4 regions of the Erwinia magellanica genome follow, and region 4 is predicted to be linked to each of the others. Evidence: predicted binding sites of a transcription regulator. Region 4 holds the regulator's gene; each other region holds the start of a gene.
The links. The regulator CRP, encoded in region 4, controls carbon source genes, mostly activating them, when cyclic AMP is high. The targets are predictions, from matches to a motif close to ATGTGANNNNNNTCACAT.
Positions count from the first base shown of each region.

Region 1: msrB (peptide-methionine (R)-S-oxide reductase MsrB) is a predicted target of CRP. The motif match lies at 6,263-6,280, and genes of this name have one in related genera.
Region 2: AAH450_RS16475 (PTS mannitol transporter subunit IICBA) is a predicted target of CRP. The motif match lies at 2,599-2,616, and genes of this name have one in related genera.
Region 3: AAH450_RS11935 (CdaR family transcriptional regulator) is a predicted target of CRP. The motif match lies at 2,206-2,223, and genes of this name have one in related genera.

Region 1 is NZ_JBCHVC010000001.1:1,340,186-1,348,255, reverse strand. Features, by position in the region: gene yeaG (protein kinase YeaG) at 34-1,968, opposite strand; gene AAH450_RS06130 (MipA/OmpV family protein) at 2,398-3,147, shown strand; gene AAH450_RS06125 (aldo/keto reductase) at 3,226-4,077, shown strand; gene AAH450_RS06120 (D-hexose-6-phosphate mutarotase) at 4,117-4,995, opposite strand; gene gapA (glyceraldehyde-3-phosphate dehydrogenase) at 5,062-6,057, opposite strand; gene msrB (peptide-methionine (R)-S-oxide reductase MsrB) at 6,399-6,809, shown strand; gene AAH450_RS06105 (YeaC family protein) at 6,815-7,093, shown strand; gene pncA (bifunctional nicotinamidase/pyrazinamidase) at 7,264-7,878, opposite strand; gene ansA (asparaginase) at 7,886-8,070, opposite strand, start outside.
Region 2 is NZ_JBCHVC010000004.1:431,572-439,641, forward strand. Features, by position in the region: gene AAH450_RS16465 (gamma-glutamyltransferase family protein) at 1-1,348, shown strand, start outside; gene AAH450_RS16470 (DUF3053 domain-containing protein) at 1,492-2,208, shown strand; gene AAH450_RS16475 (PTS mannitol transporter subunit IICBA) at 2,807-4,741, shown strand; gene mtlD (mannitol-1-phosphate 5-dehydrogenase) at 4,841-5,989, shown strand; gene mtlR (mannitol operon repressor MtlR) at 6,057-6,602, shown strand; gene AAH450_RS16490 (YibL family ribosome-associated protein) at 6,675-7,037, shown strand; gene AAH450_RS16495 (hypothetical protein) at 7,218-7,424, opposite strand; gene ycgZ (regulatory protein YcgZ) at 7,700-7,945, shown strand.
Region 3 is NZ_JBCHVC010000003.1:34,970-43,039, reverse strand. Features, by position in the region: gene dgt (dGTPase) at 1-555, shown strand, start outside; gene degP (serine endoprotease DegP) at 700-2,139, shown strand; gene AAH450_RS11935 (CdaR family transcriptional regulator) at 2,319-3,476, shown strand; gene AAH450_RS11930 (DUF3461 family protein) at 3,528-3,920, opposite strand; gene dapD (2,3,4,5-tetrahydropyridine-2,6-dicarboxylate N-succinyltransferase) at 4,232-5,056, opposite strand; gene glnD (bifunctional uridylyltransferase/uridylyl-removing protein GlnD) at 5,152-7,797, opposite strand; gene map (type I methionyl aminopeptidase) at 7,912-8,070, opposite strand, start outside.
Region 4 is NZ_JBCHVC010000004.1:47,685-55,754, reverse strand. Features, by position in the region: gene argD (bifunctional acetylornithine/succinyldiaminopimelate transaminase) at 1-547, shown strand, start outside; gene AAH450_RS14770 (YccS/YhfK family putative transporter) at 606-2,684, opposite strand; gene crp (cAMP-activated global transcriptional regulator CRP) at 2,743-3,375, opposite strand; gene AAH450_RS14760 (OsmC family protein) at 3,684-4,097, shown strand; gene AAH450_RS14755 (phosphoribulokinase) at 4,136-5,005, opposite strand; gene AAH450_RS14750 (YheU family protein) at 5,077-5,295, opposite strand; gene AAH450_RS14745 (hydrolase) at 5,297-6,289, opposite strand; gene AAH450_RS14740 (LysE family translocator) at 6,375-6,977, shown strand; gene tauA (taurine ABC transporter substrate-binding protein) at 7,170-8,070, shown strand, end outside.

The DNA.
Region 1 (8,070 bases), on a different contig from region 4:
CCGGCCCCTTGTAATGGACTTCTGAGGCACCTGTCAGGATGACTTTCTGACCCGCAGATACCATTCGCACAGCAGGCGAACCTGTTTACGGGTGTAACCTTTCTCCATCATGCGGTCTACAAAATCATCATGCTTTTTCTGTTCATCCGTGGACGTTTTGGCATTGAACGAAATAACCGGCAGCAGCTCTTCCGTATTAGAGAACATTTTCTTCTCGATTACCGTCCGTAACTTCTCATAACTTGTCCAGTTCGGGTTGCGGCCGCTGTTATGAGCCCGGGCGCGCAGCACAAAATTGACGATTTCGTTACGGAAATCTTTGGGATTGCTGATCCCGGCAGGTTTCTCAATCTTTTCAAGTTCAGCATTGAGCGACTCACGGTCAAAGAGCTGCCCCGTATCCGGATCGCGATATTCCTGATCCTGGATCCAGAAATCGGCATAAGTGACGTAGCGATCAAAAATGTTCTGCCCATATTCGGAATAAGATTCCAGATAAGCGGTCTGGATCTCTTTACCGATAAATTCCGCATATTTCGGGATCAGATACCCTTTCAGATGTTCCAGATGTTTCTCTGCCAGCTCCTGTGGGAACTGCTCGCGCTCAATCTGCTGCTCCAGAACATAGAAGAGATGAACAGGGTTTGCCGCCACTTCCGCATGATCAAAGTTAAATACGCGGGAGAGGATTTTAAACGCGAAGCGGGTGGAGAGGCCGTTCATTCCTTCGTCCACGCCAGCGTAATCCCGGTACTCCTGATAAGATTTCGCCTTTGGATCGGTATCTTTCAGGCTCTCACCGTCATACACCCGCATTTTAGAGTAGGTGCTGGAGTTCTCCGGCTCTTTCAGACGCGACAGGATGGTGAAGCGTGCCAGCGTTTCCAGCGTGCCCGGTGCGCAAGGGGCATGCGTCAACTCACTGTTATCCAGCAGCTTGTTGTAGATTTTGATCTCTTCCGAAACGCGAAGGCAGTAGGGCACCTTAACGATATAAACACGGTCAAGGAACGCCTCGTTGTTTTTGTTGTTACGGAAGGTCACCCATTCAGATTCATTAGAGTGCGCCAGAATAATACCGTTGAACGGCAGGGCTGAAATTCCTTCAGTACCGTTATAGTTACCTTCCTGTGTAGCCGTCAGCAGAGGATGCAGCACCTTGATAGGCGCCTTAAACATCTCGACGAACTCCATGATCCCCTGGTTTGCACGGCAAAGCGCGCCAGAATAGCCATAGGCATCTGGATCGTTCTGCGCGTGGTTTTCCAGCTTACGGATATCTACTTTACCTACCAGTGCCGAGATATCCTGATTGTTTTCATCACCAGGTTCTGTTTTGGCAATGGCCAGCTGTTCAAGAATCGAAGGCCAGACTTTCACAACCTTAAAGCGGGAGATATCGCCGCCGAAGTCATGCAGGCGTTTGGCAGCCCAGGGAGACATGATGGTGCCGAGGTAGCGACGAGGCACGCCATACTCTTTTTCAAGAATATTGGCATCCTCCTGGGGATTAAACAGGCACAGCGGGTGATCGTTTACCGGGCTGCGTTCGCCATCGGCGCTTAATACATAGATGGGCACGCGCTGCATCAGTGATTTCAGCCGTTCTGCAAGAGAGGACTTACCGCCCCCTACCGGCCCCAGCAGATAAAGGATCTGTTTCTTCTCCTCAAGGCCCTGAGCAGCATGCTTCAGGTAAGAGACGATCTGTTCAATCGCCTCTTCCATGCCGTAAAACTCCTCAAAGGCGGGGTAACGCGCGATAACACGGTTGGAGAACAGTCGGGAAAGGCGTGGCTCTTGTGCAGTATCGACCATGACCGGCTCACCAATAGCCATCAAAAGTCTTTCTGCCGCGTTGGCGTAAGCGCTGCGATCTTGCCGGCAAACGGTAAGAAATTCCTGCAGTGTGAACTCTTCGTCCTTGGCAGCTTCATAACGCTGACGATAGTGATCGAATATATTCATAGCGATGCCCGTCCTTTCTTTTATAGCACAGGTACCAGGAGCCTAATCGTGGACAGCTCCTGAAGGAACTTATAACTGAGTACAGCAACCCTTATGCCAACCTGACGTTTTTATCGTAAGAGATAAAATTTAGGGCGACTCTGCTCGGCAAAACTTGGCTTCTTTCAGTAAAGCGTAGTTGGCATTTAAGAAATTTCCTGAACCTCCGGCGATTTTCAATGATAATTCAATAACAAAGTCAGAATCTTTCTAAGGCCTTACCTTGCCTGACGCGGGCTGGCCGAATTTTGTAAATCACGCGCCAACCGCTGAGGTAGCTGACAGCGCAAATTGATTCTACGTGCTACAAGAGATGTAAATTTTTTAACGAATAAGCCTCCGGCTGATAGACTGAAGACCTGATTGTTATATTTATGGAATGAATTAATTGTGAACCATTTCAAAGTTAGCGCCCTTGCTCTGCTTTTACCCTGCACTTTTGCCGCTACCGTTGCGCAGGCTAATCCCTTAACCCTTGGCGCATCCGTTATTTACAGCCAAAGCCCCTATAAAGGCGGCGAAGGGCGTTATTACCCGTTCCCGATTGTAAATTATGAAGGCGACAGCTTTTACGTTCGCAGCCTTACCGCTGGTTACTATCTCTGGAAAGATCAGGAGAACCAGCTCTCGCTGACCATTCTGGGTTCCCCTCAGAACTTTGATCCTGACGATACTAAAGACAAGCGCCTGAAGGCGCTGGATAAACGTCATATGACCATGATGGGCGGCCTGACTTACCGTCATTCGGCGGAGTGGGGCGTTGTGCGTACGGTTGTGGCGGGCGACATGCTGGATAACAGCGATGGCTTTATCTGGGATCTTACCTATCTTTATCGCTTCCAGCTTGGCGATCTGAGTCTGACACCAGGTATTGGTGCGCTCTACAGCAGCGACAAACAGAATGACTACTATTATGGTGTCTCCAAAAGCGAGTCACGCCGCAGCGGGCTGAACAGCTATGAGGCTGACGGCAGCTGGAATCCCTATCTGGAGTTGACGGCAGCTTATGCTATCAGCCCAAGCTGGAACGCCACGGTCTCTGGCCGCTATACGCGTCTGAGTAGCGAGGTTAAGGACAGTCCAATGGTCGACAACAATTCTCAGGTCGCTCTCTGGACAGGAATCAGTTACACCTTCTGATCCCTCTTCCGCACGAAAAAGGGCGCTTTGCGCCCTTTTGCACAATTGTGGGGATCAAAAAACGTGCAGGAGCGCAGCATGGTTAAAAACGTGATCTTTCCCGACGGAACAGCTTTACCTGCGATTGGTCAGGGCACCTGGTATATGGGGGAGAATGCCAGCCAGCGTAAACAAGAGGTCGCGGCACTCCAGTCTGGCCTTGAACTGGGGCTGAAGGTTATTGATACCGCAGAAATGTATGCAGACGGGGGCGCTGAAGAGGTTGTGGGTGAAGCGCTGAAGGGAAGGCGAGAGAGTGCCTGGCTTGTCTCTAAGTTTTATCCCTGGAACGCAGGCATGGAAGACGCCACCGCTGCCTGTGAACGCAGCCTGCGTCGTCTGCAAACCGATTATCTCGATCTCTATTTGCTGCACTGGCGGGGAAATGTCCCGCTGGAGGAGACGATCCGGGCGATGGAATCCCTCCAGCAAGCGGGCAAAATTTTACGCTGGGGTGTCTCGAACTTTGACACGGACGATCTCAGTGAGCTGCTTGCCGAAGAGGGTGGCGAGCGTTGTGCAGCCAATCAGGTATTGTATCATCTGGCCTCGCGGGGGATTGAATATGACCTCCTGCCCGACTGCCAGCAACGGCAAATCCCGGTGATGGCCTACTCACCGCTTGCTCAGGCCGGACGGCTACGGCAGGAGATAATGACACACGCCGTGCTTAAGGCCATTGCACAACAAAAGGGCATCAGCGTGGCCCAGTTGCTGCTGGCGTGGGTGATACGCAAGGAAGGGGTGATGGCAATTCCCAAGGCGAGCACCACCGTGCATGTTGCCGATAATGCCGCTGCGCTCAGCATCACCTTGACCAGCGATGAGCTGACAAAAATCAATCACGCTTTTCCCCCACCAACCGGCAAAATGGCGCTGGATGTGGTTTGAGACTTAACGGGGGAATACTCTTCCCCCTAAGTCTGCTACTCAGCTATTTTTCCGCACCCGGATTGTCGTAGCCAGGCGGGAAGGGGCCTCTCCAGCGCTGACCATAGGGCTTGAGATATGCGCCGTTTCAACGCACACCATGGTTTTATATCCCTCATTTGCCATATCACCCATACTGCAAGAGAGCGCAGGGCCGGGGTTCCAGGTGACAACGTCACTTTGGTAGTGGTGATGGACTTCGATGGTTCGTTTGCCTGCTGCGTCGGTGATTACGCTGCAATCTTCAGGCTGAGTATGAATACGGTCTGTACGGTCAGGGTAGGTTTGTTTCCCACTCTCTGAGCGGCCCTCAATGCCGTTGTTTACCTTATCGATAAAGCTTTTACCCAATCCACTCACCTCCACGCCCGCTATGTCTGCAACGCAGAAGTAGCTATGCAGGGCCGCCGTGGCTTCAAAATCACCGTGGGCCTCCAGCTCTATCTCACAGCGATCGGCAAAGCGGAAGCGGGCAAAGAGGGTAAAGTCATGGGGCCAGAGCTTTTTGGTTTGCTCGTTGCTCTGTAGCACCAGCGTCAGCATCACGCTTTCATCATTCTCATCATGGGCGGAAAGCGTCCAGGGGAGCGTGCGGGCAAAGCCGTGTGCGGGTTCACCTGCCGGGCCAAACCATGGCCAGCAGATGGGCACGCCGCCCCGAATGGCTTTACCTGCGGTCCAGGCCGTTTTTTCACTCAGCCAGATCACAGGCTTTTCGCCGCTGGGCTGCCAGGCAACCAGCTGAGCGCCCTGTAGCGTAACAGCTGCACGGACTTTGGGATGAGCAATTACCAGTATCGGCAGCTCGCCCATTTTACGCTGTGAGAGATAGGGGCTGATTTGTTCGATGACCGGCAGAGAAAAGAGTTTTTCGTTCATAAGCGGACCTGTATTTCAGCAAATAAAAAGGGCGACCGTAGTCGCCCTCAACACATTCCACGTCGCTTATTTAGCGATGTGAGCAATCAGGTCCAGGACCTTATTGGAGTAACCTGTTTCATTATCGTACCAGGAAACCAGTTTCACAAACGTGTCGCTCAGCGCGATACCGGCTTTGGCATCAAAGATAGAGGTCAGGGTTTCACCGTTGAAATCGGTAGAAACCACTTCATCTTCGGTGTAGCCCAGAACGCCTTTCATTTCGCCTTCAGCAGCGGCTTTGATAGCAGCGCAAATTTCAGCGTAAGAAGCTGGTTTAGCCAGACGCGCAGTCAGGTCAACCACGGAAACGTTAGGGGTAGGCACACGGAACGCCATACCGGTCAGTTTGCCGTTCAGCTCAGGGATCACTTTACCTACAGCTTTAGCTGCGCCGGTAGAGGAAGGGATGATGTTCTGAGATGCGCCACGGCCGCCGCGCCAGTCTTTATGAGACGGGCCATCAACGGTTTTCTGTGTAGCGGTGGTAGCATGCACGGTGGTCATCAGTGCTTCAACGATACCAAAGTTGTCGTTGATAACTTTTGCCAGTGGCGCCAGGCAGTTGGTGGTGCAGGAAGCGTTAGAAACGATATCCTGGCCAGCATAAGCCTTGTGGTTAACGCCCATTACGAACATTGGGGTGTCATCTTTCGATGGACCGGTCAGAACGACTTTCTTGGCACCAGCCTGAATGTGCTTACGCGCAGTTTCGTCGGTCAGGAAGATACCGGTTGCTTCCGCAACCACATCAACACCGATTTCGCCCCATTTCAGGTTAGCTGGATCTCTTTCAGCGGTAACACGGATGGTTTTGCCGTTAACAACCAGATGGCCGTCTTTGACTTCCACGGTGCCGTCAAAACGACCATGCGTAGAGTCATACTTCAGCATGTAAGCCATGTACTCTGCGTCCAGCAGATCGTTGATTGCAACGATTTCTACATCAGAACGCTGCTGAGCAGCACGGAAAACGATGCGACCGATACGGCCAAAACCGTTGATACCTACTTTGATAGTCATATATTCCACCAGCTGTTGTTAGTGAATAAAAGGTTGGCTGTAAAATTACAAAAACCTTACCAGGCGTCAAGCGGAATCGCTTCAATAGTTGCGACAAATCAAACCTGCGGACAGGAATTATTGGTCAAAAAACGCCTTTCGCCACCCTTGCATAAGAGTCATATGGGGACGGCTTGCCCGAATATAAAGGGGTGATGAAATCAAAGGGTGATCTGAATCACATTTTCGCCCTCAGATAACTTTCAGACTCCGCCTGAGAGAAAAAAATCCCCTGACGTTGTTAAGTATTTGTTAGAATACTAGCCGATATTTTCAGAATCACACTGCCTGAGACGAGCAAAATGGCTAAAGAACCGAACGAATTCACCCCAGAAAGCGATTTAAGCGAAATGCAGCGCTATGTGACTCAGCAGCGCGGTACAGAACCGCCGTTCTCCGGCAAGCTGCTGCATAACAAAGGCGAAGGGATCTATCACTGCCTGGTCTGTAACTCGCCGCTGTTTTTGTCTGAAACCAAATATGACTCTGGCTGCGGTTGGCCCAGTTTTTACCAGCCTCACCATGACGATGCCATTCGTTATATCGAGGATGAATCACACGGTATGCAGCGCATTGAAATCCGTTGTGGTAACTGTGACGCGCATCTGGGGCATGTGTTCCCGGATGGCCCACAGCCTACCGGCGAGCGCTACTGTGTTAACTCCGCCTCGCTAAGCTTCTCTGATGAAGATGGCAACAATATTAAAGGGTAGCGGATATGGAGCTTGATGAGATGATCGCCAGCATGACGCCGGAAGTGTATCAGCGTCTTGTCACTGCGGTAGAAACCGGCAAGTGGGCCGACGGTGTGGCATTAACGCCGGAGCAGAAAGAGAACAGCCTGCAACTGGTTATGCTCTGGCAGGCTCGCCATAACGATGAACCGCAGCATATGAGCGTGGGCAAAGGCGGCGAGATGGTGATGAAGAGCAAGAAGCAGCTCAAGGAAGAATTTGGCATCAGCGACGACAACGTCACCCGCATCAGGCTGCAATAAATTATTCCCTGCGGAATAATTAACGGCACGCTGGAATCAAAACCGATTCCAGCGTGCCGGGTCATGAAAACTGAAGGGTGAAAGTAGCGTCTGGAGCGCCGTTCAGGGTGTGCAAACTGACGGACGGTCGCCGTTGGCTTTATCTGCAATTGCCTGCCTGACGACGATAATCAGAGAATGAGCGCTCCCAGGGCTTTCATCTCATCCATCGCGCGCGCCGAATCTCCCGGCGTGAGATCGACACCCCGGCAGCCGGCGGCAATCACCGTCACCGCGTAGCCTGCGGCTAAGGCATCCAGCACCGTGTATTTCACGCAATAGTCTGTTGCCAGCCCCATCACGGTCAGCGCCGTAATCCCCTGAGCCTTCAGCAAAGCGTCCAGCCGCGTTTTTTTGCGATGCCCGTTATCGTAAAAGCCACTGTAACTGTCCACCTGCGCATCTTCGCCCTTGAAGACACGATCGGTAATCAAGTCGGTGTGGAGCAAAGGGTGTAACTCTGCGCCAAAGGTATGCTGCACACAGTGATCGGGCCACCAGACCTGCGGCAGACCAGCCAGTTCTCCCAGCGTCCAGGGCTGCTCCCCCGCATTAGAGGCGAAGCTGCCATGACTGGCGGGGTGCCAGTCCAGCGTGGCTATAACCGGCTGCCCTCGATGGCTGAACTCGCCAGCATAGTGATTGGCTACGGCAATCACCTCATCGCCATCTTTCACCGCCAGCGCTCCGCCGCTGCAAAAGTCATTCTGTAAGTCAATCAACAACAGAGCCTGTTGCGTAGCCATTGTCACCTCACTTTTCATCTGGTGTCAGTTCTCCGCGCAGATTAACCTGCATCAACCGCCTGACTTCATCACTGGAGAGATTCTGACTTAACAGAAAATGCAGTTTGGTCAGCGTGGCTTCCACAGTTAAATCATAGCCGCTCACCACTCCAGCCAGCGCCAGCGCGTTACCGGTGGCATAGCCGCCCATAT
Region 2 (8,070 bases), 380 kb from region 4:
TTCGGGCCGTGCTCCTGCTGCCTGGTCGCGGGAGACCTTTGCTCATCTGGCCGCAATGCCGGAAATCGGCTGGGATGCGGTGACGGTGCCGGGTGCGGTCTCTGCCTGGGTTGAACTGGCAGAGCGGTTTGGCACCCTGCCGATGACCACGCTGGCTCAACCGGCCATTGAGTATGCCCGCAACGGTTTTCCCGTTTCCCCCCTGATTGGCCACCTCTGGGAGCGCGGCTTCAACAAGCTGCGCGATCAGCCGGGCTTCAGCGCCTGTTTTGCGCCGGAAGGCCGCGCGCCCAAAGTGGGCGAACTGTTCCGTAATCCGGACCAGGCAGACACGCTGGAAAAAATCGCCGCCACTAACGGTGAAGCGTTCTATCACGGCGAGCTGGCGGAAAAAATTGCCGCCTTCGCCAAAGAGCATGGCGCGGCGCTGACGCTGGAGGATCTGAAAACCCATAAGGCTGACTGGGTAGAGATGCTGTCGCGTCCGTTTGCAGGCGGCTCGGTGCAGGAGCTGCCGCCGAACGGTCAGGGCATCGCCACGCTGATGGCGCTGGGTATCCTGGAGCAGTGGGATATTGGCCGCTATGAGCCAGATTCCGTGCAGTGGCTGCATCTCTCCATCGAAGCGATGAAGCTGGCGCTGGTGGATCTGGAGCGCTATGTGGCTGATGAAGATCATATGGAGTTTCCGGCGGAGCTGCTGCTTAGCGATGAGTATCTGAAAACCCGCGCCGCGCTGATCGACCCGACCAGCGCCGGCGACTTTACCTTTGGTGCCCCTAAGCAGAGCGGCACGGTCTATCTCTCCACCGCCGACGCCAGCGGGATGATGGTCTCATTTATTCAGTCCAACTATATGGGCTTTGGTTCAGGGGTGGTGGTACCGGGTACCGGCATCAGTCTGCAAAACCGGGGCGCAGGCTTTGTGCTGGAGGAGAACCATCCAAACGTGGTGGCGGCCAGCAAGCGCGCTTTCCATACCATTATCCCCGCCTTTGCGCTGGATGGTGAAGGTCAGCCGCTGATGTCCTTTGGCGTGATGGGCGGGCCGATGCAGGCGCAGGGGCACCTGCAAATGGCGCTGCGGATTATGCTGGCGAAACAGAATCCTCAGGCGGCGATTGATGCACCGCGCTGGCGCGTGGTGGAAGGCCGCGAGGTAAGCGTGGAGCCGGCAATGGCGCTGAATACGATAGCCGCCCTGCGCGCGATGGGGCATAAAATTGTGGTGGAAGATCCGCTTCAGACCTATAACTTTGGCGGTGCGCAGGCAATTGTTCGCGACCCTCAAGGCTTCTACATTGCCGCCACGGAAAGCCGCAAAGATGGCCAGGCCCTGGTTTTCTGAGCCATGCTGCCGGTGGCGTGAATTTCTTCACCCTTCCGGCCCTGTTTTCCGTATCCTCCCCGCACGAGTTAGACTATTCTTCAGAGGCGGCGCATGCCGCCCTCATTTCTTTGCAAGCCCTACAATTACAGGAGTTACTCCCCATGACGACAGGACTTTCTCGCGTCTGGTCACGTCTGCTGGTGCCCTTTGTGGCACTGTTTCTGGTTTTCCAGCTCACCGGCTGCGGTGATAAAGAAGCCGATCAGCGCAAAGCTTTTATCGATTTCCTGCAAAACACGGTGATGCGCAGCGGCGAACATTTGCCGAGCCTCAGTGAAGATCAAAAACAAAAATTAGGTAATTACGTCAGCGATTACGCCATTCTTTACGGTTTTTCTCAGCAGGTTAACCGCGCCGTGGACTCCGGCATGAAGCCGGTAGTGGATGAGCTTTCCGCTATTCGTACGCCGCAGGATTATCTGACTCGTCGTGACTCATTGCGTCAGGCCAGCGGTTCGCTGGGCGTGCTGATCCAGCAGATTCAGGCGGCCAAAACGCAGGCCGACAGCAGCAAGGCCGCGCTGAAGCAGCCTGAAGATCTGAAAACCGTCTATGACAATGTCTATAACAAAGTAGTGACGCAGCCAGCGAATTCGTTGCAGCCGTTGCTGCCCGCCTTACAGGCGCTGAGCCAGGATGCGGTGCAGACCGGTGATTTCCTACAGGCGCAGGGAAGCCAGGTAACCTTTAACGGCCCCGCTATTGAGTTCCCAACGCAGCAGCAGGCAACGCAGTACAACACGCTGATGCAGAACCTCTCTGCCAACGCTCAGGCGCTGAGCCAGGCGCAAAGCGCACTACAGGGCGGTTTCCAGTAAGCGACCGGACTAAGTCAGGATAGCCATTACAGCTCATCGCAGGTGGGAATATCCCGCCTGTGATGAGAAAGGCAGGCCATTTTTCCGCCTGCCAACCGTGCTGCTTAAACGCCAGCCGGATGCCTGACGAAACCGTTAAGCGGAAAGCGTCATCTGCCCGAACAAAACCTCACGTTGAACCAGAACACAGAGGTCATTTTCCTACATAGCATCTATCTGTTGAACAGGGGCCAGGCAGAAGTGTGATCGCACGCATTTTGAGCACAAAATTTATTGTGACTTCTGTCACACATATGACAGAAAGCCACCTCCCAATTTCGTGACAAAAATCACACAAAATCGGCGCATTTGCGTATTAATTCACCAGCGTCTTTTTTTTACACCCTATATATGTGATCCGCATCACTAAAACACCCCCTCATGCCCACCCAACTTAGTGATATGTATCACACTTTTCCTGCTGACTACGCAGCGTCATATTCGCGTGATAGAGTCCGCCTGCATACACAGTGATCTAGCGGCTCCCCGCCGAGATGTCCTAAACAAAAATCAACGCGCTCTCTTATTGTCAGCGCGTACCAATAAGGGGTGTTTTTTTATGTCCTCATCAGATATCAAGATCAGAGTGCAGAACTTTGGTCGCTTTCTGAGCAACATGGTGATGCCAAATATCGGGGCCTTTATCGCCTGGGGTATCATCACCGCACTGTTTATTCCTACCGGCTGGCTGCCAAATGAAACCCTGGCCAAGCTGGTTGGCCCGATGATCACCTACCTGTTGCCGTTGCTGATCGGCTTCACCGGTGGTCGTCTGGTTGGCGGCGATCGCGGCGGCGTGGTAGGTGCTATCACCACCATGGGCGTGATTGTCGGTGCGGATATGCCAATGTTCCTCGGATCGATGATTGCTGGCCCGCTCGGCGGCTGGGCAATCAAAAAATTCGACCGTGTGGTCGATGGTAAAATCAAAAGCGGCTTCGAAATGCTGGTCAACAACTTCTCTGCCGGTATCATCGGCATGCTGTTGGCGATCCTGGCTTTCCTGGCGATTGGTCCACTGGTCGAGGGGCTTTCCCATATTCTCGCCGCTGGCGTAAATCTGATGGTGCAGAACAACCTGCTGCCGCTGACCTCCATCTTTGTTGAACCGGCGAAAATCCTGTTCCTGAACAACGCCATCAACCACGGCATCTTCTCGCCGCTGGGTATTCAGCAGGCAAGCGAAGCCGGTAAGTCGATCTTCTTCCTGATTGAAGCCAACCCAGGTCCCGGTATGGGCGTGCTGATGGCTTACATGTTCTTCGGACGCGGTAATGCTAAGCAGTCTGCGGGCGGCGCGGCCATCATCCACTTCCTGGGGGGTATTCACGAAATTTACTTCCCGTACGTGTTGATGAACCCTCGCCTGCTTATTGCGGTAATCCTGGGCGGCATGACAGGCGTGTTCACGCTGACGCTGCTGAACGGCGGTCTGGTTTCTCCGGCCTCGCCGGGTTCTATCCTGGCCGTGCTGGCCATGACGCCAAAAGGTGCCTACTTCGCCAATATCACCGCCATTGTTGCCGCCTTTGCGGTCTCCTTCGTGGTCTCTGCCATCCTGCTGAAAACCAGCAAGGTAAAAGAAGATGACGATATTGAAGCCGCCGCTCGTCGCGTTAGCGAGATGAAAGCGCAGTCTAAAGGCCAGGGCACCGCTACCGCGGCTACTGCTGCCGATGGTATGCACAGCGACCTGACCCTGGTGCGTAAAATCATCGTAGCCTGCGATGCAGGTATGGGTTCCAGCGCAATGGGTGCAGGCGTGCTGCGTAAAAAGGTGAAAGATGCCGGTCTGACCATGATTTCCGTCACCAATACCGCCATCAATAACCTGCCGGGCGATGTGGATCTGGTGATCACTCACCGTGACCTGACCGAGCGCGCCATTCGTCAGGCACCGCACGCACAGCATATTTCTCTGACTAACTTCCTCGACAGCGGTCTCTATACCGACCTGACCAGCCGTCTGGTAGAGGCGAACCGTACAGCGGGTCACCGTGAAAAAGTCACCGCCACGCTGAGCGACAGTTACGACGACAGTCAGGAACATCTGTTCAAGCTGAGCGCCCGCAACATCTTCCTTGGCAACCACGCAACCGATAAAGAGCAGGCGATCCGCTTTGCTGGTGAGCAGTTGGTCAGAGGCGGTTATGTTGAGCCAGAATATGTTCAGGCGATGCTGGATCGTGAGAAATTGACGCCAACTTATCTGGGTGAGTCCATTGCGGTTCCGCACGGGACGATTGAAGCGAAAGACCGCGTGCTGCACACCGGCATCGTCTTCTGCCAGTATCCGGACGGCGTGCGCTTCGGTGAAGATGAGGACGATATTGCCCGTCTGGTCATCGGTATCGCTGCCCGCAACAATGAGCACATTCAGGTGATTACCAGCCTGACCAACGCGCTGGATGATGAGTCCGTGATTGCACGGCTGACCACCACCACCGACGTCCAGGAAGTACTGGATCTGCTCGCGGGTAAAAAGCCGGTTTAAGCTTCCGCTACTCAAGCATTACCTCCCAGGGCCGGGCATGCCCGGCTCTTTTTTCGGGTCGGGTTTGTCCGGCCCTTGATCGTTGATACGGGAAAAATTATGAAAGCATTACATTTTGGTGCCGGAAATATTGGCCGCGGTTTTATTGGTAAATTACTGGCTGACGCCGGGATCCAGCTGACGTTTGCCGACGTCAACCAGGTGGTTCTGGATGCGCTGAATGCCCGTCACGAATACCCGGTGCATGTGGTTGGCGAGCAGGCGCAGGTTGAGATTGTTAAAGGTGTGAATGCGGTAAACAGTGCCAGTGACGACATCATTCCCCTGATTGCTGAAGTGGATATCCTGACCACGGCGGTAGGCCCGCAGATCCTGGAACGCATCGCGGCTGGCATCGCTAAAGGGCTGATAAAACGCAGCGACAGCGGTAATAACCGCCCGTTAAATATTATTGCCTGTGAGAACATGGTGCGCGGCACCACGCAGCTGAAAGGCCATGTGATGAAGGCGCTGCCAGAGCAGTATCACGCCTGGGCAGAAGCCAACGTCGGCTTTGTGGATTCCGCCGTAGATCGCATCGTACCGCCGTCAGAAGCGGGCACCACCGATCCGCTGGAAGTGACCGTAGAAACCTTCAGCGAGTGGATCGTCGATAAAACTCAGTTCAAAGGGGATCTGCCTGCCATTCCGGGCATGGAGCTGACCGATAATCTGATGGCCTTTGTGGAGCGTAAGCTGTTCACGCTGAATACCGGCCACGCTATCACCGCCTATCTGGGCCAGCTGGCCGGGCACCAGACCATTCGTGATGCCATTCTGGATGAGAAAGTCCGCACGGTGGTACAGGGAGCGATGGAAGAGAGCGGCGCAGTGCTGATCAAGCGTTACGCTTTTGAAGCTGACAAGCATGCCGCCTATATTCAGAAAATCCTTGGTCGCTTTGAAAACCCTTATCTGAAAGATGACGTTGAGCGCGTAGGCCGCCAGCCGCTGCGCAAGCTGAGCGCGGGCGATCGCCTGATTAAACCTACTCTGGGCACCCTGGAATATGGTCTGCCGCATGCTAACCTGGTGACCGGGATTGCCGCAGCGATGCACTATCGCAGCAGCCAGGATCCACAGGCGCAGGAGCTGGTAGCGCTGCTGGAAAGCAAAGGCGTTAAGGCTACGCTGGCGCAGATCTCTGGCCTGGAAGAAGAGAGCGACGTAGTCGCTGATGTGGTAAAAGCATTTGATGCTATGGCCTAGCGCCGGTTTCAGCGGATGAACGAACAGGGCACACGCTGTGCCCTTTAAGGCGGCGTCCCGCCTGGTGATGAACGATATGCAGGCTCTCATGGAAAAACCACAGGCTTTTGAGAATCGGGTGCTTGAACGCCTGAACGCCGGACGAACGGTCAGAACTTTTCTGATCGCGGCGGTTGAGCTGTTGGCTGAAGCGGTAAACCTGCTGGTTATTCAGGTTTTCCGCAAAGATGACTATGCGGTGAAGTATGCGGTAGAACCGCTGCTGCTGGGCGATGGCCCGCTGGGCGAACTTTCCGTCAGGCTGAAGCTGATTTACGGTTTAGGCGTAATAAGCCGCAGTGAATATGAGGATGCGGAACTCCTGATGGCGCTGCGCGAGGCGCTGAATGACGACGGCACCGACTACCGTTTTACCGACGATGAGCTGCTTGGTCCTTTCGGTGAACTGCATTGCGTGGCGGCTTTCCCGCCTCTGCCAGATCTTTCCAGCGACGATCCTGAACTGCGCGCCATGCTGCAACAGCGTTATCAGCAGGTAGTGCGATCCACGCTGGTGCTCTCCCTGACAGAGCTGATTTCCCGCATCAGTCTCAAGCAGGCGTTCAAAAAGTAACGCGTCCCCTTTCCCTCTTGCTACTGCTTTCGTGTATCCTTGCGGCAATGAATCACATTACGGTCAATGAAAATGAAAGAACCCGTTCAGGAAGAAATCAGAACCCTTAGCGATAAGCTGGAAGCGATGACGCGCAAAGAGCCAGCGCTGCTGGAGTCTGGCGACGCAGAAAAGCTCGGCGAACTGCTGAAAGAGAAAGACAAGATTATTGCAGAGCTGGAACGCCTGCGTGGCGTGCGCGAGCAGAAGCTCAGCAAAGAGGCGCAGAAGCTGAAAGCATTGCCTTTCAGCCGGGCAATCACCAAAAAAGAGCAGGCCAACCTGGGCGAGCTGAAGAAAAGCGTCCGTGGCATTGTGGTGGTTCACCCGATGACGGCGCTGGGCCGCGAGATGGGCCTCCAGGAGATGACAGGCTTCGCAAAAAACGCATTCTGACCCCGCGTTTTCGCCTGGTTCAGCGGTTCTGTGATTGCAGAGCCGCTTTCTCTGGCATCATCCCTGATAGATCCTCAGACCTCTCCATCAAGCACGAGCACTCGCCAACGTTATTTCTTAGGGCGTGTCATCACTGCATCTTTCTGATGTGCGTAATGCAAAAAAGCTAACGTTTACGGACTACTCGTTCGGGGTACTCCTCACAATATAATCCCTTGCCCAGCAGCAAATGGCTTTCACTGCCGGGTTGCCGGCACTTGCGCCCATCAACTGCAACATGGTCAGGATATTTTCACTGTGAAGGGGCAGATCTGCTCTTAACAGGGCCGTTACTGCCGCACCAATAATGGCGCGCTGGTCGTTTTGCCGTTCATCCGTTATCTTCAAAAAATTCTCCAGGCTGTATGAATATCCAGTATATCACCCTTTCATTCCTGAGAAGGGCGTTCCTCACGCGCCTTTATCACACCTTGCAGGTTGTACAGTTCGGGGCGGGAGCGGGATGCGGGTGCCTGTTTCATAACTTGCTGATCTGCAAGAGTTAGCACATATTGCACAAAAATCTGTCATCGGCCCGGAGACATTCCTGTACAAAAAAATATTTTTTGTATAACTTACCCCGCATCAAATGGAGAATAATCAACCACCGGAGTGCAGCCATTATGCGCCAGAATAACGTAGCCCCGCAGACCGAAGAGCAAATTGCGCATTATTTCAACAGCATACATCTGCCTACCCAACAGGAGACGCTGGGCCAGATCGTGACTGAAATCCTTCGTGCCGGAAAAAGCCTGAACCGTAAGGCGATTTGCAGCCGTCTTTTGTTTCGTCTTGAGCATGCCAGTGGACAGGAAGAAGAGCGTCACTATCAGCAGTTGATAGGCCTGCTGTTTTCACGGGAGATCTGATAAGCGGCAATACCTTCAGGTAAGAGTGGTTTAGCCTGAAATTTCAGTTCGCACAGCGTCACAACCTGGTCTCAGACGAAAAAAAATTGTGTCAGGTGGAGGGGTTTCCTCTGAGCCTGGTGCTT
Region 3 (8,070 bases), on a different contig from region 4:
AGTTCACAAACCAGCCGCAGCAGCGAAGATCAGTTCTTTATGTATTTAAGGGTGAATACCGTTGCCCGTCTGGTACCGCATGCCGCTGGCCGGTTTATTGATAATTTAGCGGAAGTCTTTGACGGGAAATTCAATCAGGCGCTGCTGGAAGATGGCACGGCACAAAATCAGCTGCTGGAAATTTTCAAAAAAGTCGCTTTCCGTCATGTGTTTAACCATCCTGACGTTGAGCAACTGGAGTTGCAGGGATACCGTGTTATCAGCGGCTTATTAGATATTTATCAGCCTTTATTAGCGCTGACTCAGCAGGAATTTGGCGAGCTGATTGAGAAGGATTATTTAAAAGGCTACCCGATAGAAACGCGCCTGTTCCACAAACTTTCCACGCGCTTTCGTCTGGCTTATAGTGAAGCGATGGGGCGCCTGGATAATCGCGCGGGCGATATCGCCATCTGGGAATATTATTACCGGGCGAGAATGCTACAGGATTACGTTAGTGGCATGACAGATCTGTTTGCCTGGGATGAGTATCGGCGTCTGATGGCCGTGGAATAACGCCGCCCCCCTTGAATTGTAAAGATGAAGCATAAATATTTACCTTTAGCGCAATCTTTTTCATGAACTTAGCGCTAAAACTTCACTCTCATCATCACGACCACAGCAATGGTTGCATAATTGGACATATAGAGAAACAGACGCATGAAAAAAACACTTTTAGCTGGCGCGTTGGCTCTGAGCCTGGGAATGGCGATGACTCCGCTTACTGCTTTGGCCGCAGAAACCGCTTCTTCCTCCAGCCAGCAGCTTCCAAGCCTGGCCCCTATGTTAGAAAAAGTTATGCCTTCGGTAGTGAGTATCAATGTTGAAGGCAGCACCACGGTGAAAACGCCACGGATGCCACAGCAGTTCCAGCAGTTCTTTGGCGACAATTCGCCATTCTGCCAGGACGGCTCGCCTTTCCAAAGCTCCCCTATGTGTCAGGGCGGCGGTGGACAGGGGCAGGATCAGGGCGGAGCCAATACTCAGCAGGAGAAATTCCGCGCGCTTGGCTCGGGTGTGGTGATTGATGCCGCTAAAGGCTATGTGGTCACCAATAATCACGTGGTTGATAACGCCACCAAAATTCAGGTGCAGCTCAGCGACGGGCGCAAGTACGACGCAAAAGTGATTGGAAAAGATCCGCGTTCAGATATCGCCCTGATCCAGCTGAAGGATGCGAAGAACCTGACGGCCATCAAAATGGCAGATTCTGACGATCTTCGCGTCGGTGATTACACCGTGGCTATTGGTAACCCCTATGGCCTGGGTGAGACGGTCACCTCCGGGATCGTTTCTGCGCTTGGCCGCAGCGGCCTGAACGTTGAAAATTACGAAAACTTTATCCAGACCGATGCCGCCATCAACCGCGGTAACTCCGGTGGTGCGCTGGTTAATCTTAACGGCGAGCTGATTGGCATCAACACCGCCATCCTGGCACCGGACGGCGGCAATATCGGTATCGGCTTTGCCATTCCCAGCACCATGGTGAAAAACCTGACGGCGCAGATGGTGGAGTATGGCCAGGTGAAACGCGGTGAGCTGGGCATCATGGGCACCGAGCTGAACTCGGAGCTGGCGAAAGCGATGAAAGTGGACGCACAGCGCGGCGCGTTTGTCAGCCAGGTTCTGCCCAACTCCTCAGCCGCAAAAGCGGGCGTGAAGGCGGGCGATGTGGTCACCTCCATCAACGGTAAGCAGATCTCCAGCTTTGCCGCACTGCGTGCTCAGGTTGGCTCGCTGCCGGTCGGCACCAAAATGGCGCTGGGCCTGATCCGCGATGGCAAGCCTATTACCGTTAACGTTGAACTTCAGCAAAGTACCCAGAATAAGGTGGAATCCGCAACGATTTACACCGGTATTGAGGGTGCTGACCTGAGTAACTTTGACGAGAAGGGCGTTAAAGGCGTCAAGGTGGATAATGTGAAGGCGGGTTCTGCCGCAGCGCGCATTGGTCTGAAGAAAGATGATGTGATCCTGGGCGTGAATCAGCAGGCGATCGCTAATCTGGGCGAGCTGCGTAAAATTCTGGATACCAAGCCTTCCGTACTGGCTCTGAATATCCAGCGTGGCGACAGCTCCATCTATCTGTTGATGCAGTAATTGCCTTAAGTGCCGACGACCCCGTCGGCACTTCTGTTTTGAAATCCCCGTTATTGTCCTCTCTCTTTGTGATATTCCCCGCAATTTTTACAGTCCGCACCGCGCTTAGTGCAGTTGCACAATGTTTCGCTCTGGTGCCGCAGGTATGCTGAAAGAATGATGCTTTGCTGGAGAGGTAAATGGCTACCTATCATCTGGATGCCCGGCTGGCGCAGGAAATTGTTGCCCGCACGATGCAAATTATTGACAGCAATGTCAACGTGATGGACGCGCGGGGCCGTATCATCGGCAGCGGCGACCCTGAACGTATTGGTGAAATGCACGAAGGGGCGCTGCTGGCGCTCTCTCAGGCACGGGTTGTGGACATTGATGAGGGAGTGGCTAAGCACCTGCACGGTGTGCGGCCGGGGATTAACCTGCCGATGCGCATTGATGGCGACATCGTTGGCGTTATTGGCCTGACTGGCGAACCGGAAACGCTGCGGCACTATGGTGAACTGGTCTGCATGACGGCGGAGATGATGCTGGAGCAGGCGCGTCTGCTGCATATGCTGGCGCAGGATAGCCGTCTTCGTGAAGAGCTGGTGCTGAACCTGATCCGTAGCGATACGCTTTCACCCGCATTAGTGGAATGGGCACAGCGTCTGCGTATCGATCTTAATCAGCCCAGAGTGGTGGCGGTGGTTGAAGTGGACAGCGGCCAGCTGGGCGTGGACAGCGCCATGTCAGAGTTACAGCAGCTGCAAACGCTGCTGACCACGCCGGAGAGAGATAACCTGATTGCGATTGTTTCACTGACGGAGATGGTGGTACTGAAACCAGCTTTCAACGCGCATGGCCGGTATGACGCAGACGATCACCGCAAACGGGTTGAGCTGCTGCAATCGCGCATGAAGGAGAGCGGACATCTGCGGATGCGTATCGCATTGGGGAATTTTTTCACCGGGCCGGGTAGCATTGCGCGCTCCTACCGTACCGCCCACACCACAATGCTGGTAGGCAAGCAGCGAATGCCTGAACAGCGCAGCTACTTCTATCAGGATTTAGTGCTGCCCGTACTGCTCGACAGCCTGCGTGGCGGCTGGCAGGCTGGTGAACTCTCCCGTCCACTGGCCCGGCTAAAGTCGATGGACAATAACGGGCTGTTACGCAGAACGCTGACCTCGTGGTTCAGCAATAACGTGCAGCCCTCGGCAACGGCGAAAGCGCTCTATATCCACCGCAACACGCTGGAATACCGGCTTAACCGCATATCTGAGCTGACCGGACTCAATCTGAGTAATTTTGACGACAGACTGTTGCTCTATGTTGCGCTACAGCTGGATGAACAGCCATAAATAAAAAAAGGGCGGAGATCGCCTCCGCCCTTTTCGACAACTTACCGGGAATTAACGGCCGTTGCGGGTCAGCTTTTCAAGATCGGATTCGATCTCGCTGATTTTATTGGAAACAACATGCTCCAGATGGCGCAGGTCTTCCAGAATTTTACGTTTCAGATCCACTTCAACCTGGTCACGCTGGCAAATCTGGTCCAGTTCGTCGATCACATAACGCAGGTTAGGGCTGATTTCCTGGATCTCTTTATATCCCTGGCTGCCGTTATCAGCCACCACGGTTTTGCGCTGGCGCGGGTATTTAAATTTCACGCTTTTGGCAAAAAATTCGCCTTTATCTTTACGGAAATAGATTTTCAGGATGTCGTTGTTAGCTTCCTGACGCAGGCTGTAACGGTCAATATCGTCAGGAGAAGAGATACCCAGGCCTTTCAGATTGTCATACATACTTTTCAGATTCCTTATGCGGGAGATTATTGTTTCGGCTGCGCGTTGCAAATGCTGCGGTGTCAGTGCTCACCCCTACTTAAGTAGGCAGGCGGGGCGCTGGCGCCTTGTCAGTTTTGCCCGCTCGTCCCGTACTCAGATGAGTATGTGTAAATCAGAAACGCAATCGGGGAGCGTCTGTGCGCTTAACGGCGCGGATTATCGCTCAGTTGTTGCGCAATAGCATCCGTTATTTCGTCACGCGAAAGAGGTTGTTGGCAGGCTGACTGTAAAGAAAAGATTACGGGCCACAGGGCGTGACCCGCAGAGGATCAGTCGATGGTGCGCAGCAGTTCGTTGATGCCCACTTTACCGCGAGTTTTCGCGTCAACTTTCTTCACGATAACCGCACAGTAGAGGCTGTAGCTGCCATCTTTTGAAGGCAGGTTACCGGAAACCACTACAGAACCGGCTGGTACGCGTCCATAATGCACTTCGCCCGTTTCACGATCGTAAATTTTAGTGCTCTGGCCGATATAGACGCCCATAGAGATAACCGCACCCTCTTCAACAATCACCCCTTCAACGATCTCCGAGCGTGCGCCGATAAAGCAGTTGTCTTCGATGATAGTGGGGTTAGCCTGAAGAGGTTCAAGCACGCCGCCAATACCCACGCCGCCAGAAAGATGCACGTTTTTACCAATCTGCGCACAGGAACCCACGGTCGCCCAGGTATCTACCATTGAACCTTCGTCCACATAGGCACCGATATTAACGTAAGAAGGCATCAGTACGGTATTGCGGGCGATATAGGCGCCCTGGCGAACGGCAGCGGGTGGCACTACGCGGAAGCCCTCTTTTTTAAAGCGCGCGTCGTCATAGTCGGCAAACTTCATCGGCACTTTGTCGTAGAAGCGGCTTTCTGCACCCTCAATCACCTGATTGTCATTGATGCGGAAGGAGAGGAGTACGGCCTTTTTCAGCCACTGATGCGTTACCCACTCACCGTCAATCTTTTCAGCGACGCGCAGGGCACCGCTGTCAAGCAGGCTGATAACCTGTTTGACCGCTTCGCGGGTAACAGTATCTGCATTAGCGGGGGTGATCTCTGCGCGGCGCTCGAAGGCGCTCTCAATAACACTCTGTAATTGTTGCATTAGTTCTTCCTGTTTCACTCATGTTCCCGATGCGGGAAGGGGGGTGTTAACCCCGCCACGTTGCCCCACATGGTGTGTTAAAAATTAAATCCGGGTCACACTTTATCGTTTGGATTAAGGGCGTCTGTCAACCGTTGTTGTAACTGTTCGCGCAATTCCGGCCCCAAAGCTCGCCGCTCACTGTTAGCGAGGATAAATAAATCCTCCACGCGTTCACCGATGGTGCTGATACGCGCGCCGTGTAGTGAAATGCCTAAGTCGGCAAAGACTTCCCCCACGCGGGCCAGCAGGCCTGGCTGATCCAGCGCGATCAGCTCCATGTAGGTGCGACGGTCTGTGTGACCCGGTAAAAACTTCGCCTGAGTGTCCACGCTGAAATGTTTAAGCCGGGCGGACTGCCGCCGGGTGCGCGGTGACTGCCAGCTGGTCTGGCCTATCGCCTGTTCCAGCGCCTGCCGGATCATTTCATGACGGTCTGCGGCCAGCGGGCTGCCATCCGGCTCCAGCACGATAAAGGTATCCATCGCCATGCCGTCGCGGCTGGTGAAGATCTGCGCGTCATGCACGCTGAGATTACGGCGATCCAGCTCTCCCGCTACGGTGGCGAAAAGATAAGGCCGATCCGGACTCCAGATAAAGATCTCCGTGCCGCCGCGTGTCGCCTGCGGGCTGACCAGCACCAGCGGCTGCGTTAAGTCGTGTTGCAGCAGATGGCGGGCATGCCAGGCGAGCTGATTGGGCGTATGGCGAAGGAAATAATCAGCGCGGCAGCGGCTCCAGATAGGGTGCAGGGCGCGCTCGTCGATATTATCCATCCGTAATAACGCCAGAGCCTGCAAGCGATGATGACGCACCCGCTCACGCAGATCCGGGCTGTTTTCCATGCCGCGACGCAGCTGTTTTTCGGTGGCGAAGAACAGCTCGCGCAGCAAACTCTGCTTCCAGCTGTTCCATAAATTCTCGTTAGTGGCGCAGATATCCGCCACCGTCAGGCAGACCAGGTAACGCAGTCGGTTCTCGTTTTGCATCACTTCGGCAAATTGCTGGATCTCTGTGGGATCCTGAATATCACGCCGCTGCGCCGTTACCGACATCAACAGATGATGGCGCACCAGCCAGGCAACCAGCTGGGTTTCACGCGAGTTCAGGCCATGAAGTTCAGCAAATTCCAGCACATCCTGAGCGCCGAGAAGAGAGTGGTCACCGCCGCGTCCTTTCGCTATGTCATGGAACAGCGCGGCCATCAACAGCAGTTCCACCTGCGGCAAGCGTGGCCAGATTTCCACACAGAGAGGATGGCGCGGACGAGTCGCCTCGTTGGCAAAACTCTCCAGCTTCTGTAGCACCCGGATGGTGTGCTCATCCACCGTATAAGCGTGAAACAGGTCGAACTGCATCTGCCCGACAATATTGCCCCACTGCGGCATATAGGCCCAGAGCACGTTATGGCGATGCATAGGGAGCAGCGCCCGACTGACGGCGCCCGGATGGCGCAAAATGGACATAAACAGACGGCGCGCTTCCGGAATAGTGCAAAGCGGCTGGGCCAGATGACGGCGGGCATGGCGCAACTGGCGCAGCGTAGTGGAGTAGATCCCGCTGATGTTCTGCATGCGCACCATGGTATAGAACATCCGCATGATCGCTTCCGGCTCGCGCGAGAACAGCGTTTCATCGATCAGATCGATCAGCGAACCGCGTAGCTGGAACTCTTGATCGATGGGACGCGGCTTCTCATCTTCGCCAAGCGCAAGGATCGCCTCATCAAACAGTTGCAGCAGCATATGGTTAAGTTCGCTGATACGCGCGGTCACCCGGTAGAAATCCTTCATCATCCGCTCAACCGGCTCGTTAACTTCGCCCTGGTAGTTCAGGCGCTGAGCCACGGTAAGCTGGCGATCAAACAGCAGGCGGTTATCGTAGCGGGGCAGGGTCAGATGCAGGGCAAACCGGATGCGCCACAAAAAGCTCTGGCACTCGTTCAGCTCGTTGCGCTCCACTTCCGTCAGGAAGCCAAATCCAACCATCTCATCCAGTGAGGTTGCCCCGAAATGACGGCGGGCAACCCACAACAGCGTATGGATATCGCGAAGGCCACCAGGGCTGCTTTTGATGTCCGGCTCCAGATTGTAGCTGGTGCCATGATAGCGATTGTGGCGCTCCTGCTGCTCTGAAATCTTTGCCGCGAAAAACTGGTCTGAAGGCCAGAAACCGTCGCTGAAGACGTTCTTTTGCAGCTCAAGAAACAGCGCCACATCACCGGTTAACATGCGGGATTCAATCAGATTGGTGGCGACAGTGAGGTCAGACAACCCTTCAAGCAGGCACTCTTCCAGCGTGCGGACGCTGTGCCCCACTTCCAGCTTTAAGTCCCACATCAGCGTCAGCAGCTCGCCGGTGCGTTGGGCATCCTGTTCAGAGAGGGTACGACGGCTGAGGATCAGCACATCAATATCGGAAAGCGGGTGCAGTTCACCGCGTCCATAGCCGCCCACAGCCACCAGGGCAATGCCCTCTTTTTCCGGGAAGCCATAAAAACGCCAGAGGCGTCTGAGCAGACGATCGATAAAGAGCGTGCGGGCATCGATCAGTTTTTCAACGTCTTCGCCCTGGTCAAACGCATCTGCCAGCAGCAGATTGAACTGCTCAAGATGTTGCTTCAGGGATTCGCGAGTCAGCTCCTCATCGGCCCAGTGGGCAGGGGAGCCAGACTTTTTATAATCCTTAAGGGTTTTGGTCACGCCGGTGCTCCTGCTTAATGCGCTGCGGATCGGAATAGAACACCGACAATAGCGCCAGCAGCAGCCTGAGATCAAAAAAAACCGGCCGGAGCCGGTTTTTTTATTTCTTTTGCCTTACGCGTCGTGGGTCAGGATGGCGGGAATGGTGTCATCCTTACGCAGCGTCATAATTTCGCAGCCGTTTTCCGTCACCACAATGGTGTGCTCATATTGTGCTGAGAGGCTGCGATCTTTGGTTTTCACCGTCCAGCCATCTTTCATGCTGCGAATGCG
Region 4 (8,070 bases):
GCTGGATGAAGTACAGAGCGGCATGGGCCGCAGCGGCAAGCTGTTTGCGTATGAGCATTATGGCGTGCAGCCGGATATTCTGACTACCGCCAAAGCGCTGGGCGGTGGCTTCCCGATCAGCGCGATGCTGACGACTAACGAGATTGCTGCCACCATGTCGCCCGGCGTGCACGGCACCACCTACGGCGGTAATCCGCTGGCCTGCGCAATTGCGGAGACGGCGCTGGATATCATTAACACCGATGAAGTGCTGAGCGGCGTGGAAGCGCGGCGTGAACTCTTCGTGGCAGCATTGAAAACGCTTGATGCGCAGCTGGATCTGTTCAGCGATATTCGGGGTAAAGGGCTGCTGATTGGTGCGGCGCTGAAGCCGCAACATGCCGGTAAAGCGCGCGATATCCTGAATGCTGCGGCTGAAGAAGGCGTAATGATCCTGAATGCCGGAACGGAGGTGATCCGTTTTGCCCCTTCGCTGGTGATTGAACAAACGGATATCCAGGAAGGTATGGTTCGCTTTGCCCGCGCTGTGGAAAAAGTACTCGCTTAACAGGCCGGTGGGAGCTGTCCCGTGCAGCTCCCCGGCACTTTCCTTTCAACACACGTTATCAGGATAATCTTTTCAGCTTGCGTGTCAGCCAGCGTCCATGATGGGGTCGTGCGCTCCATGCCAGCGAGGAGATGGTGTGCATCACGCTCAGGTGCCCCAGAATACGCTTTACGTGTCTTTCCAGAATAGTGGTCGGCCCCTGACTTACCCCGGTCTGCGAATCCATCACATTGGTTTCCGAGCCTGGCCCGTCATATTCCAGGCGCTGCTGGCAGCGCTGCAACGCCACTTCACAATCCTGTAAATAGCGTTCTGCCAGCGAAGCGGTCAGCATCGTATGCTCACGCGCCAGAATGGTCATGGCGTTGATATGCTCCACGATAAACTGGCTGTGTGTTACCCAAAGCTTCATATCTGAAAGATAGCGAGAATCGAACCCTGGCTCCTGCATCGCCTGATTCAGCGAGTTAAACAGGGCGTTATGCGCCTGATTCACCCGCATACGTTGCCAGGCAAGCTTCTCAGGTGACTGCTCGTTGCCCAGCAGCAACTGTAATGCATCCTGATAGGTACCAAGCGCATCGTGCGCATTCTGCCGCAGCAGGCCGCTTTGCCACTGCGGCCAGAGCCAGATCATGCCGCCGAAAGCGATCAGGCAGCCCATCAGCGTATCAAGCAGGCGGGGCAGCAGGAAGTCCGCGCCGTTAAGTGACAGCAGCTGAAGGGACCAGACCGCGGTCACCGTGAAGCCAATCATTGCGAAGCCGTAGAATTTACGGATAAACAGATAGCTGATAAGCGTAATCGCCAGCATCACCAGCAGCACCACCGATTCTGGCGCATGAAGGCGCAGCGTGATGGCGGCGATAATCAGTCCCGCCAGGGTGCCCAGCGCACGGTGCTGGATCCGCACGCGGGTTGCGCTGTAGCCGTTCTGGCTGACAAACATCACCGTCATCAGGATCCAGTAAGGCTTCGGCAAATTAAAGAACAGCGCCAGCGAGCTGGCAAAAGTCAGCATCACGGCAAAGCGGGAGGCAGTGCGCAGCGCGGCTGATTTCAGCGACAGATAGCTTCTGATAGCGGGTAACAAGGGCAGACGACGCTGGCGGTCAGCCATCAAATCCCGCTGATACAGAGGCCGCTGGGTACGTAAAACCCTGGCGATACGGCTGAAATGATAATAACAAAAGGTGCCCACCGGATTGTCCGGGTGCTGGCGGGAGATCTTCTCCAGCGCCTGTAGCTGCTTATCCATCGTGAAGCGTTCAGGCAGCTTGTGATAAAGAATATCGTCAGCCAGTACGCGAAGCCGGGCGGCGATGGTTTGCGCATTCCAGCGGATCACCGCTTCAGCATGGCTCTGCTCTACCAGCTTCTGAACCTCTTCGGGCTGATGCAGGCTGACCGAAATATGTTCCTGCAAATCCAGCGCCACCTGGAACGCTCTGGTCAGGCGTTTGTGATGGTTATAGCGGGTGGCAGAGAGCATATGCATCTGCTGGTAGCAGGTAGTGATCAGATCGACAGCTTTCTGCTGCCGGGCCAGCAGTGGTGGCAGCGCCTTTTCAGGATCTGTCAGCTGGGTCAGCAGGGAATATTTGGCTTCGCAGTAGCCCGCCAGCTCGCGGTAGAGCAGGCTGAGCGTCTCCCGCATCGGCTGCTCTTTCCACAGCCAGAACCAGAACCAGTTAAAAAGGCCATACCAGATGGTGCCCAGCACGTAGAGCATTGGCGGTTCCCATATTGGCATCCGGCCAGCCAGGCTGAGGGTGAAAATAGCGGCAATCAGCGAGCCGGGCAGCAGTCGGCCATGCAGCGGGCTGATCTCACCGGTTATGCCCAGCAGCATCGTCATGGTGAAGAGAATAGCGGGTAAAGGCACCGCATGTCCGCCCAGATACTGGATCAGGAAGCTGCTGAAGGCGAACAGGCTTCCGCCGATGATCAGGCGTTTGAAGAAGCGTTTGTGAGGAGTATCAAGACCAGCGATGTTGCAACAGGCAGGCACTAAAGAGAAAAGCAGGCCCCGTTGCAGGTCACCCAGCAGCCAGCCGACAGCCACCGGTAAGCAGAGCACCAGCGTCTGGCGCAGCGCGTAGTTCACTTCAGGGTGATAGATCAGTCGACGCCACATCACTCCGTACCAAATAAAAAGGCGCAACAAGAGCTGTTGCGCCGTGGATCAGAGCCGATCAGCGTGTGCCGTAGACAACGATGGTTTTACCATGTGCTGAGATCAGGTTCTGATCTTCCAGCATTTTCAGAATACGGCCTACGGTTTCGCGTGAGCAGCCAACAATCTGCCCAATCTCCTGACGGGTGATTTTGATCTGCATCCCGTCCGGGTGGGTCATGGCGTCGGGTTGCTTCGCCAGGTTGAGCAGGGTCTGCGCAATGCGACCTGTGACATCAAGGAAAGCTAAATTGCCCACTTTCTCTGAGGTAACCTGAAGTCGACTCGCCATCTGTGCCGAGAGGCGCATCAGAATGTCAGGGTTGACCTGAATAAGCTGACGGAATTTTTTATAAGAGATTTCAGCCACTTCACAGGCTGTTTTCGCACGTACCCACGCGCTACGCTCCTGACCTTCTTCAAACAGGCCAAGTTCGCCAATGAAGTCACCCTGGTTGAGGTAAGAGAGGATCATCTCTTTGCCTTCTTCATCCTTGATAAGCACCGCTACTGCGCCTTTGACGATGTAGTAGAGGGTTTCTGCCTTTTCACCCTGATGAATCAGCGTGCTCTTGGATGGATACTTATGAATATGGCAATGTGACAGGAACCATTCAAGTGTCGGGTCTGTTTGCGGTTTGCCGAGAACCATTCGCTGTTATCCTCTGTTGTCATCGTGCCTAAATACAGGGGCAGAGTTCCCTGTCAGGCGTTGAAATAATCAAGCGTTTCCCATCAGGAAATGTATTCGGGCCTCTGTGAAAAGCCTGGCTCGTTATGTTGTCTTGTTTCGTCGTGCCTGTAGAGTACTGACGAAAATATTACAGCTTTGTTTGTAGCACAGCTTTCAGTGAGTGTCTTCTGTTGTCTCGCTTCAGCATAGTGTGAAAACTGCCACATTGCCGTTTTTCAGGCTAAAGCGTAATCTGATGTTAACTAAATGAATTAGAGGAACTTGTTATGCAGGCTCGGGTCAAGTGGGTTGAAGGGTTAACGTTTTTGGGAGAATCCTCATCGGGACACCAGGTATTGATGGATGGAAACGCCGGGGATAAAGCGCCAAGTCCTATGGAAATGGTGCTGATGGCTGCGGGTGGATGCAGCGCCATCGACGTGGTCTCTATTCTGCAAAAGGGCCGTCATAACGTAAAGGATTGCGAGGTGAAGCTCACCTCAGAGCGGCGCGAAGAGGCTCCCCGCCTCTTCACCCATATTAATCTGCACTTTATTATCAGCGGCGTCGGGCTGAGTGACAAAGCCGTCTCGCGCGCTGTCGATCTTTCGGCAGAGAAGTATTGCTCTGTGGCGCTGATGCTGGGTAAAGGGGTTAATATGACCCACAGCTATGAAGTGATCGAATTACAGGAAAAGTAGATCGCTGAGCAGGGGAGTAACGTCTGTTTACCGGGGCGTTACTCAATTTTCTTGCCCTGAATCAGACGTTTAACCAACGGCCCCATAATCAGCTCCATTGCCAGCCCCATTTTCCCGCCCGGCACCACCAGCGTATTGATATGCGAGATAAAGGATCCCTGTAGCATCGACAACAGGTAGGGGAAGTCAATATCTTCCAGCGCCTGGAAGTGGATCACCACAAAGCTTTCATCCAGCGAAGGGATAGCCCTGGCTGCAAAGGGATTGGAGGTATCCACCGTCGGCACACGCTGGAAGTTAATGTGTGTGCGCGAAAACTGCGGCGTAATGAAGTTAATGTAATCCTCCATTGAGCGCACCACTGAATCCATTACCGCTTCACGCGAATGGCCGCGTTCGCTGGTGTCACGCACCAGCTTCTGGATCCACTCCAGGTTAACGATAGGCACCACGCCTACCAGCAGATCGACATGGGCAGCCACGTTATTCTGTGGGGTCACCACGCCACCGTGCAACCCTTCATAAAACAGCACGTCGGTAGGTTCGGGCAGCGGCTGCCAGGGTGTAAAGGTGCCCGGCACCTGATTCCACGGCACCGCTTCATCATAGGTATGCAGATACTTGCGGGATTTACCGCTGCCGGTGCGGCCATACTCGGTAAAAGTTTGTTCCAGCAGCGCAAAGTCGTTGGCTTCCGGGCCAAAATAGCTGATATGGCGGCCCATATCGCGCGCCTTGCGGATCGCCATATCCATTTCAGGGCGGGTATAGCGGTGAAAGCTGTCCCCTTCCACTTCGGCGGCATGCAGGCCAAGCTGCTGAAAAATCTTTCTGAAGGCCAGGCTGGTGGTGGTGGTTCCCGCCCCGCTGGATCCCGTTACGGCAATCACCGGATGTTTGGCTGACATGCATATACCTCCCTGAGAAAAGTCGCTTCGCATTGGTACCATGTTTCAGGCATGGGTGTCATCTCTGCCTGTTAACCTGTCACCTGACCGCGCGGCATAATATTGACGGTCTCGTGCAGCTCAGACCAGACCAGCACCGCTTCGCCGCTGGTTAACTGGCGGCGAACATCCTCAACCTTCTGTTCCAGCGAGCGTTCCTGTTCGCCGTAGTCGGTACCTTCTCGCAGGACAAAAGATTCAATCAGGTTGTCCAGGGTCTCACTGTCTAAGTCCTTCCAGGGAATTATCACGTTAATTGTCCAGCCAGGTTGAAAGCCATTGCGGAATGCGTTGTTCAAGCCACATCTGGGGCTTGCGCAGGGTGCCACCGACAAACCCCACGTGCCCGCCATAGTCTGTCAGCTGGTAGGTGACAGCGGAAGGCAGCAAATGGGCGGCGGGGATCACCTCATGGGTCATAAAGGGATCGTCTTTAGCATGGATGATCAGTAACGGTTTCTCCACTCTGGGCAGTAAAGGCATTGCGCTACAGCGGCGATAATAGTCGGTGGCGTCCAGAAAACCGTGGGCACGAGCGGTGATCGCATCATCAAAATCGCGCAACTTTTTCAGCGCCCTGAGTCCCTTCAGCTCAAGGGGCAATGTGCCCGGCCAGGCGAGCAGCTTGCGCTCTGCATTCTGCTTAAGAAGAGAGAGCAGATAGCGCTGATAGAAGCGGGAAACTCCCTGCTCCAGCTTCAGGCTGCAAGGTTCCAGCATTAACGGGGCAGAGACCACCACGCCCGCGTCCAGCGCGCAGGCTGCTCCCTGTTCGCCCATCAGGCAGGCCAGCATGTTGCCGCCGAGCGAGAAGCCGACGGCGGCAGTGGGGACTTGCCCCCACTCCTCACGCAGCCAGGTGAGAAAATAGCTGGCATCGCCGGTTTCTCCGGAGTGATAGATGCGCCGCAGGCGGTTGGGTACGCCGCTACAACCGCGAAAATGCATCACGACGCCCAGCCAGCCTCGTTCTTTGCAGACCTGAAGCAGCCCGTGCGCATAGGGACTGTGAACGCTGCCTTCCAGACCATGAAACAGTACCACTCGCGGTTTATGCCGGGCGCGGGCCGGATCTTCGCTCCAGGCGAGATCGACAAAATCCGTGTCCGGCAAAGTCAGTCTCTGCCAGTGAGGCGTAAGCAACATGCGGCGGCGAACCAGCCGTGGCAGAATGGTTTGCAGATGGGCATTACTCATGCCGGCAAGCGGCTCAAACGGCATGGATGCAGGGTGATTAAAATTCATGTTCAAAATGCTTGTACGATCTCCGTCACATTGCTAGCTTCGTGAGGTTCGTTTCTGGTCAGGGGGTGAGGAGCACCCGTTTCATATGGAACTGAGTCTGTTTTTATCAATGTTGGGCTTTTTATGGGTGGCGGCTATCACGCCGGGACCTAATAATATGTTACTCACCGCCTCCGGCGCCAATTTTGGTTTTCTTCGCTCGTTATGGCTGCTGATCGGCATCATGATTGGCATGCAGGTAATGCTGCTGATGGTCGCGTTTGGTATCGGTGGGCTGATTCTGCTTTATCCCTCTCTGCACCTTGTGCTGAAAATTGGCGGAAGCCTCTATCTTCTCTGGCTGGCATGGAAAATCGGCACGGCTGAGTATGAGAAGCTGGAAACGGATAATGCACCCAACACGCCAATGCCGTTCTGGCAGGGTGGCCTGCTACAGCTGATTAACCCTAAAGCCTGGTTGATGGCACTGGGGGCCGTGGCCAGCTTCAGCCTGGCCGGGGAAGCCTACCAGAGTTCGGTGGTGGCCATCAGCATTGGCATGGCGCTGGTCAATCTGGTGTCAGGCATTATCTGGCTGGGCTTTGGCGCGGTGATTGGCCGTGTCCTGCGCAGCCGACGTGCCTGGACTATTTTTAACGTTGCGATGGGTCTGCTGACCGCCGCCTGCGTACTGCTTATCTGGCATTAACAGCCTCTGTCTCTGAGAAGCCACCGCACTGCGGTGGTTTTTTTATGGCGCTTACCCACTCTTTCACTTAATTATCCACTATTTGATCTAAGGACAAATAGTTATAAAAGATAATTTCTAATTACTTTATCGCGATGGTTGCTCTCGGTTACAAAGGCGTTATTCAAACGATAACGAACACCGGAGCAGGGCATGGCGGGAAAATTCACTCTTACACTTATTGCAGCAGCACTTTCGCTTTCCACGCTTAGCGCACAGGCCGTGGATGTCACTGTTGCTTACCAGACCTCAGCAGAACCGGCCAAAATAGCGCAAGCCGATAATACCTTCGCCAGCGAGAGCGGGGCGAAAGTGGAGTGGCGCAAATTCGACAGCGGCTCAAGCGTGGTCAGAGCCATGGCCTCCGGTGACGTGCAGATAGGTAATATCGGCTCCAGCCCGCTGGCGGTGGCTGCCAGCCAGCAGGTGCCCATTGAAGTCTTCCTGCTTGCCTCCCAACTGGGTAACTCTGAAGCGCTGGTGGTGAAAAAAAGCATCCGCAGCCCGAAAGATCTGATTGGTAAGCGCATCGCCGTGCCTTTCATCTCCACAACCCACTACAGCCTTCTTTCCGCACTGAAGCACTGGGGTATCCGTCCCGATCAGCTGCAAATCATTAACCTGCAACCGCCTGCCATTATTGCTGCCTGGCAACGGGGCGATATTGACGGCGCCTACGTCTGGGCGCCAGCAGTGAATGAGCTGGAGAAAGAGGGCACTGTGCTGACCGACTCGGCGCAGGTAGGTAAATGGGGTTCTCCAACGCTGGACGTCTGGGTGGTACGAAAAGATTTTGCCGAAAAACATCCTGAGGTGGTGACTGCCTTCGCCCGCAGTGCGCTGAGCGCGCAGAAAGGTTATCTCGATAATCCTGAACAGTGGCTGAAAGAGAGCGGCAATCTCAGCAAGCTCTCGCGTTTAAGCGGCGTGCCTGAACAGCAGATCCCTGGTCTGGTGAAGGGGAATACCTACCTTACCGCGCGGCAGCAGGTTGAACAGCTTGGCAAGCCGGTGGATCGGGCCATTATCGATACCGCAAAATTCCTTAAAGAGC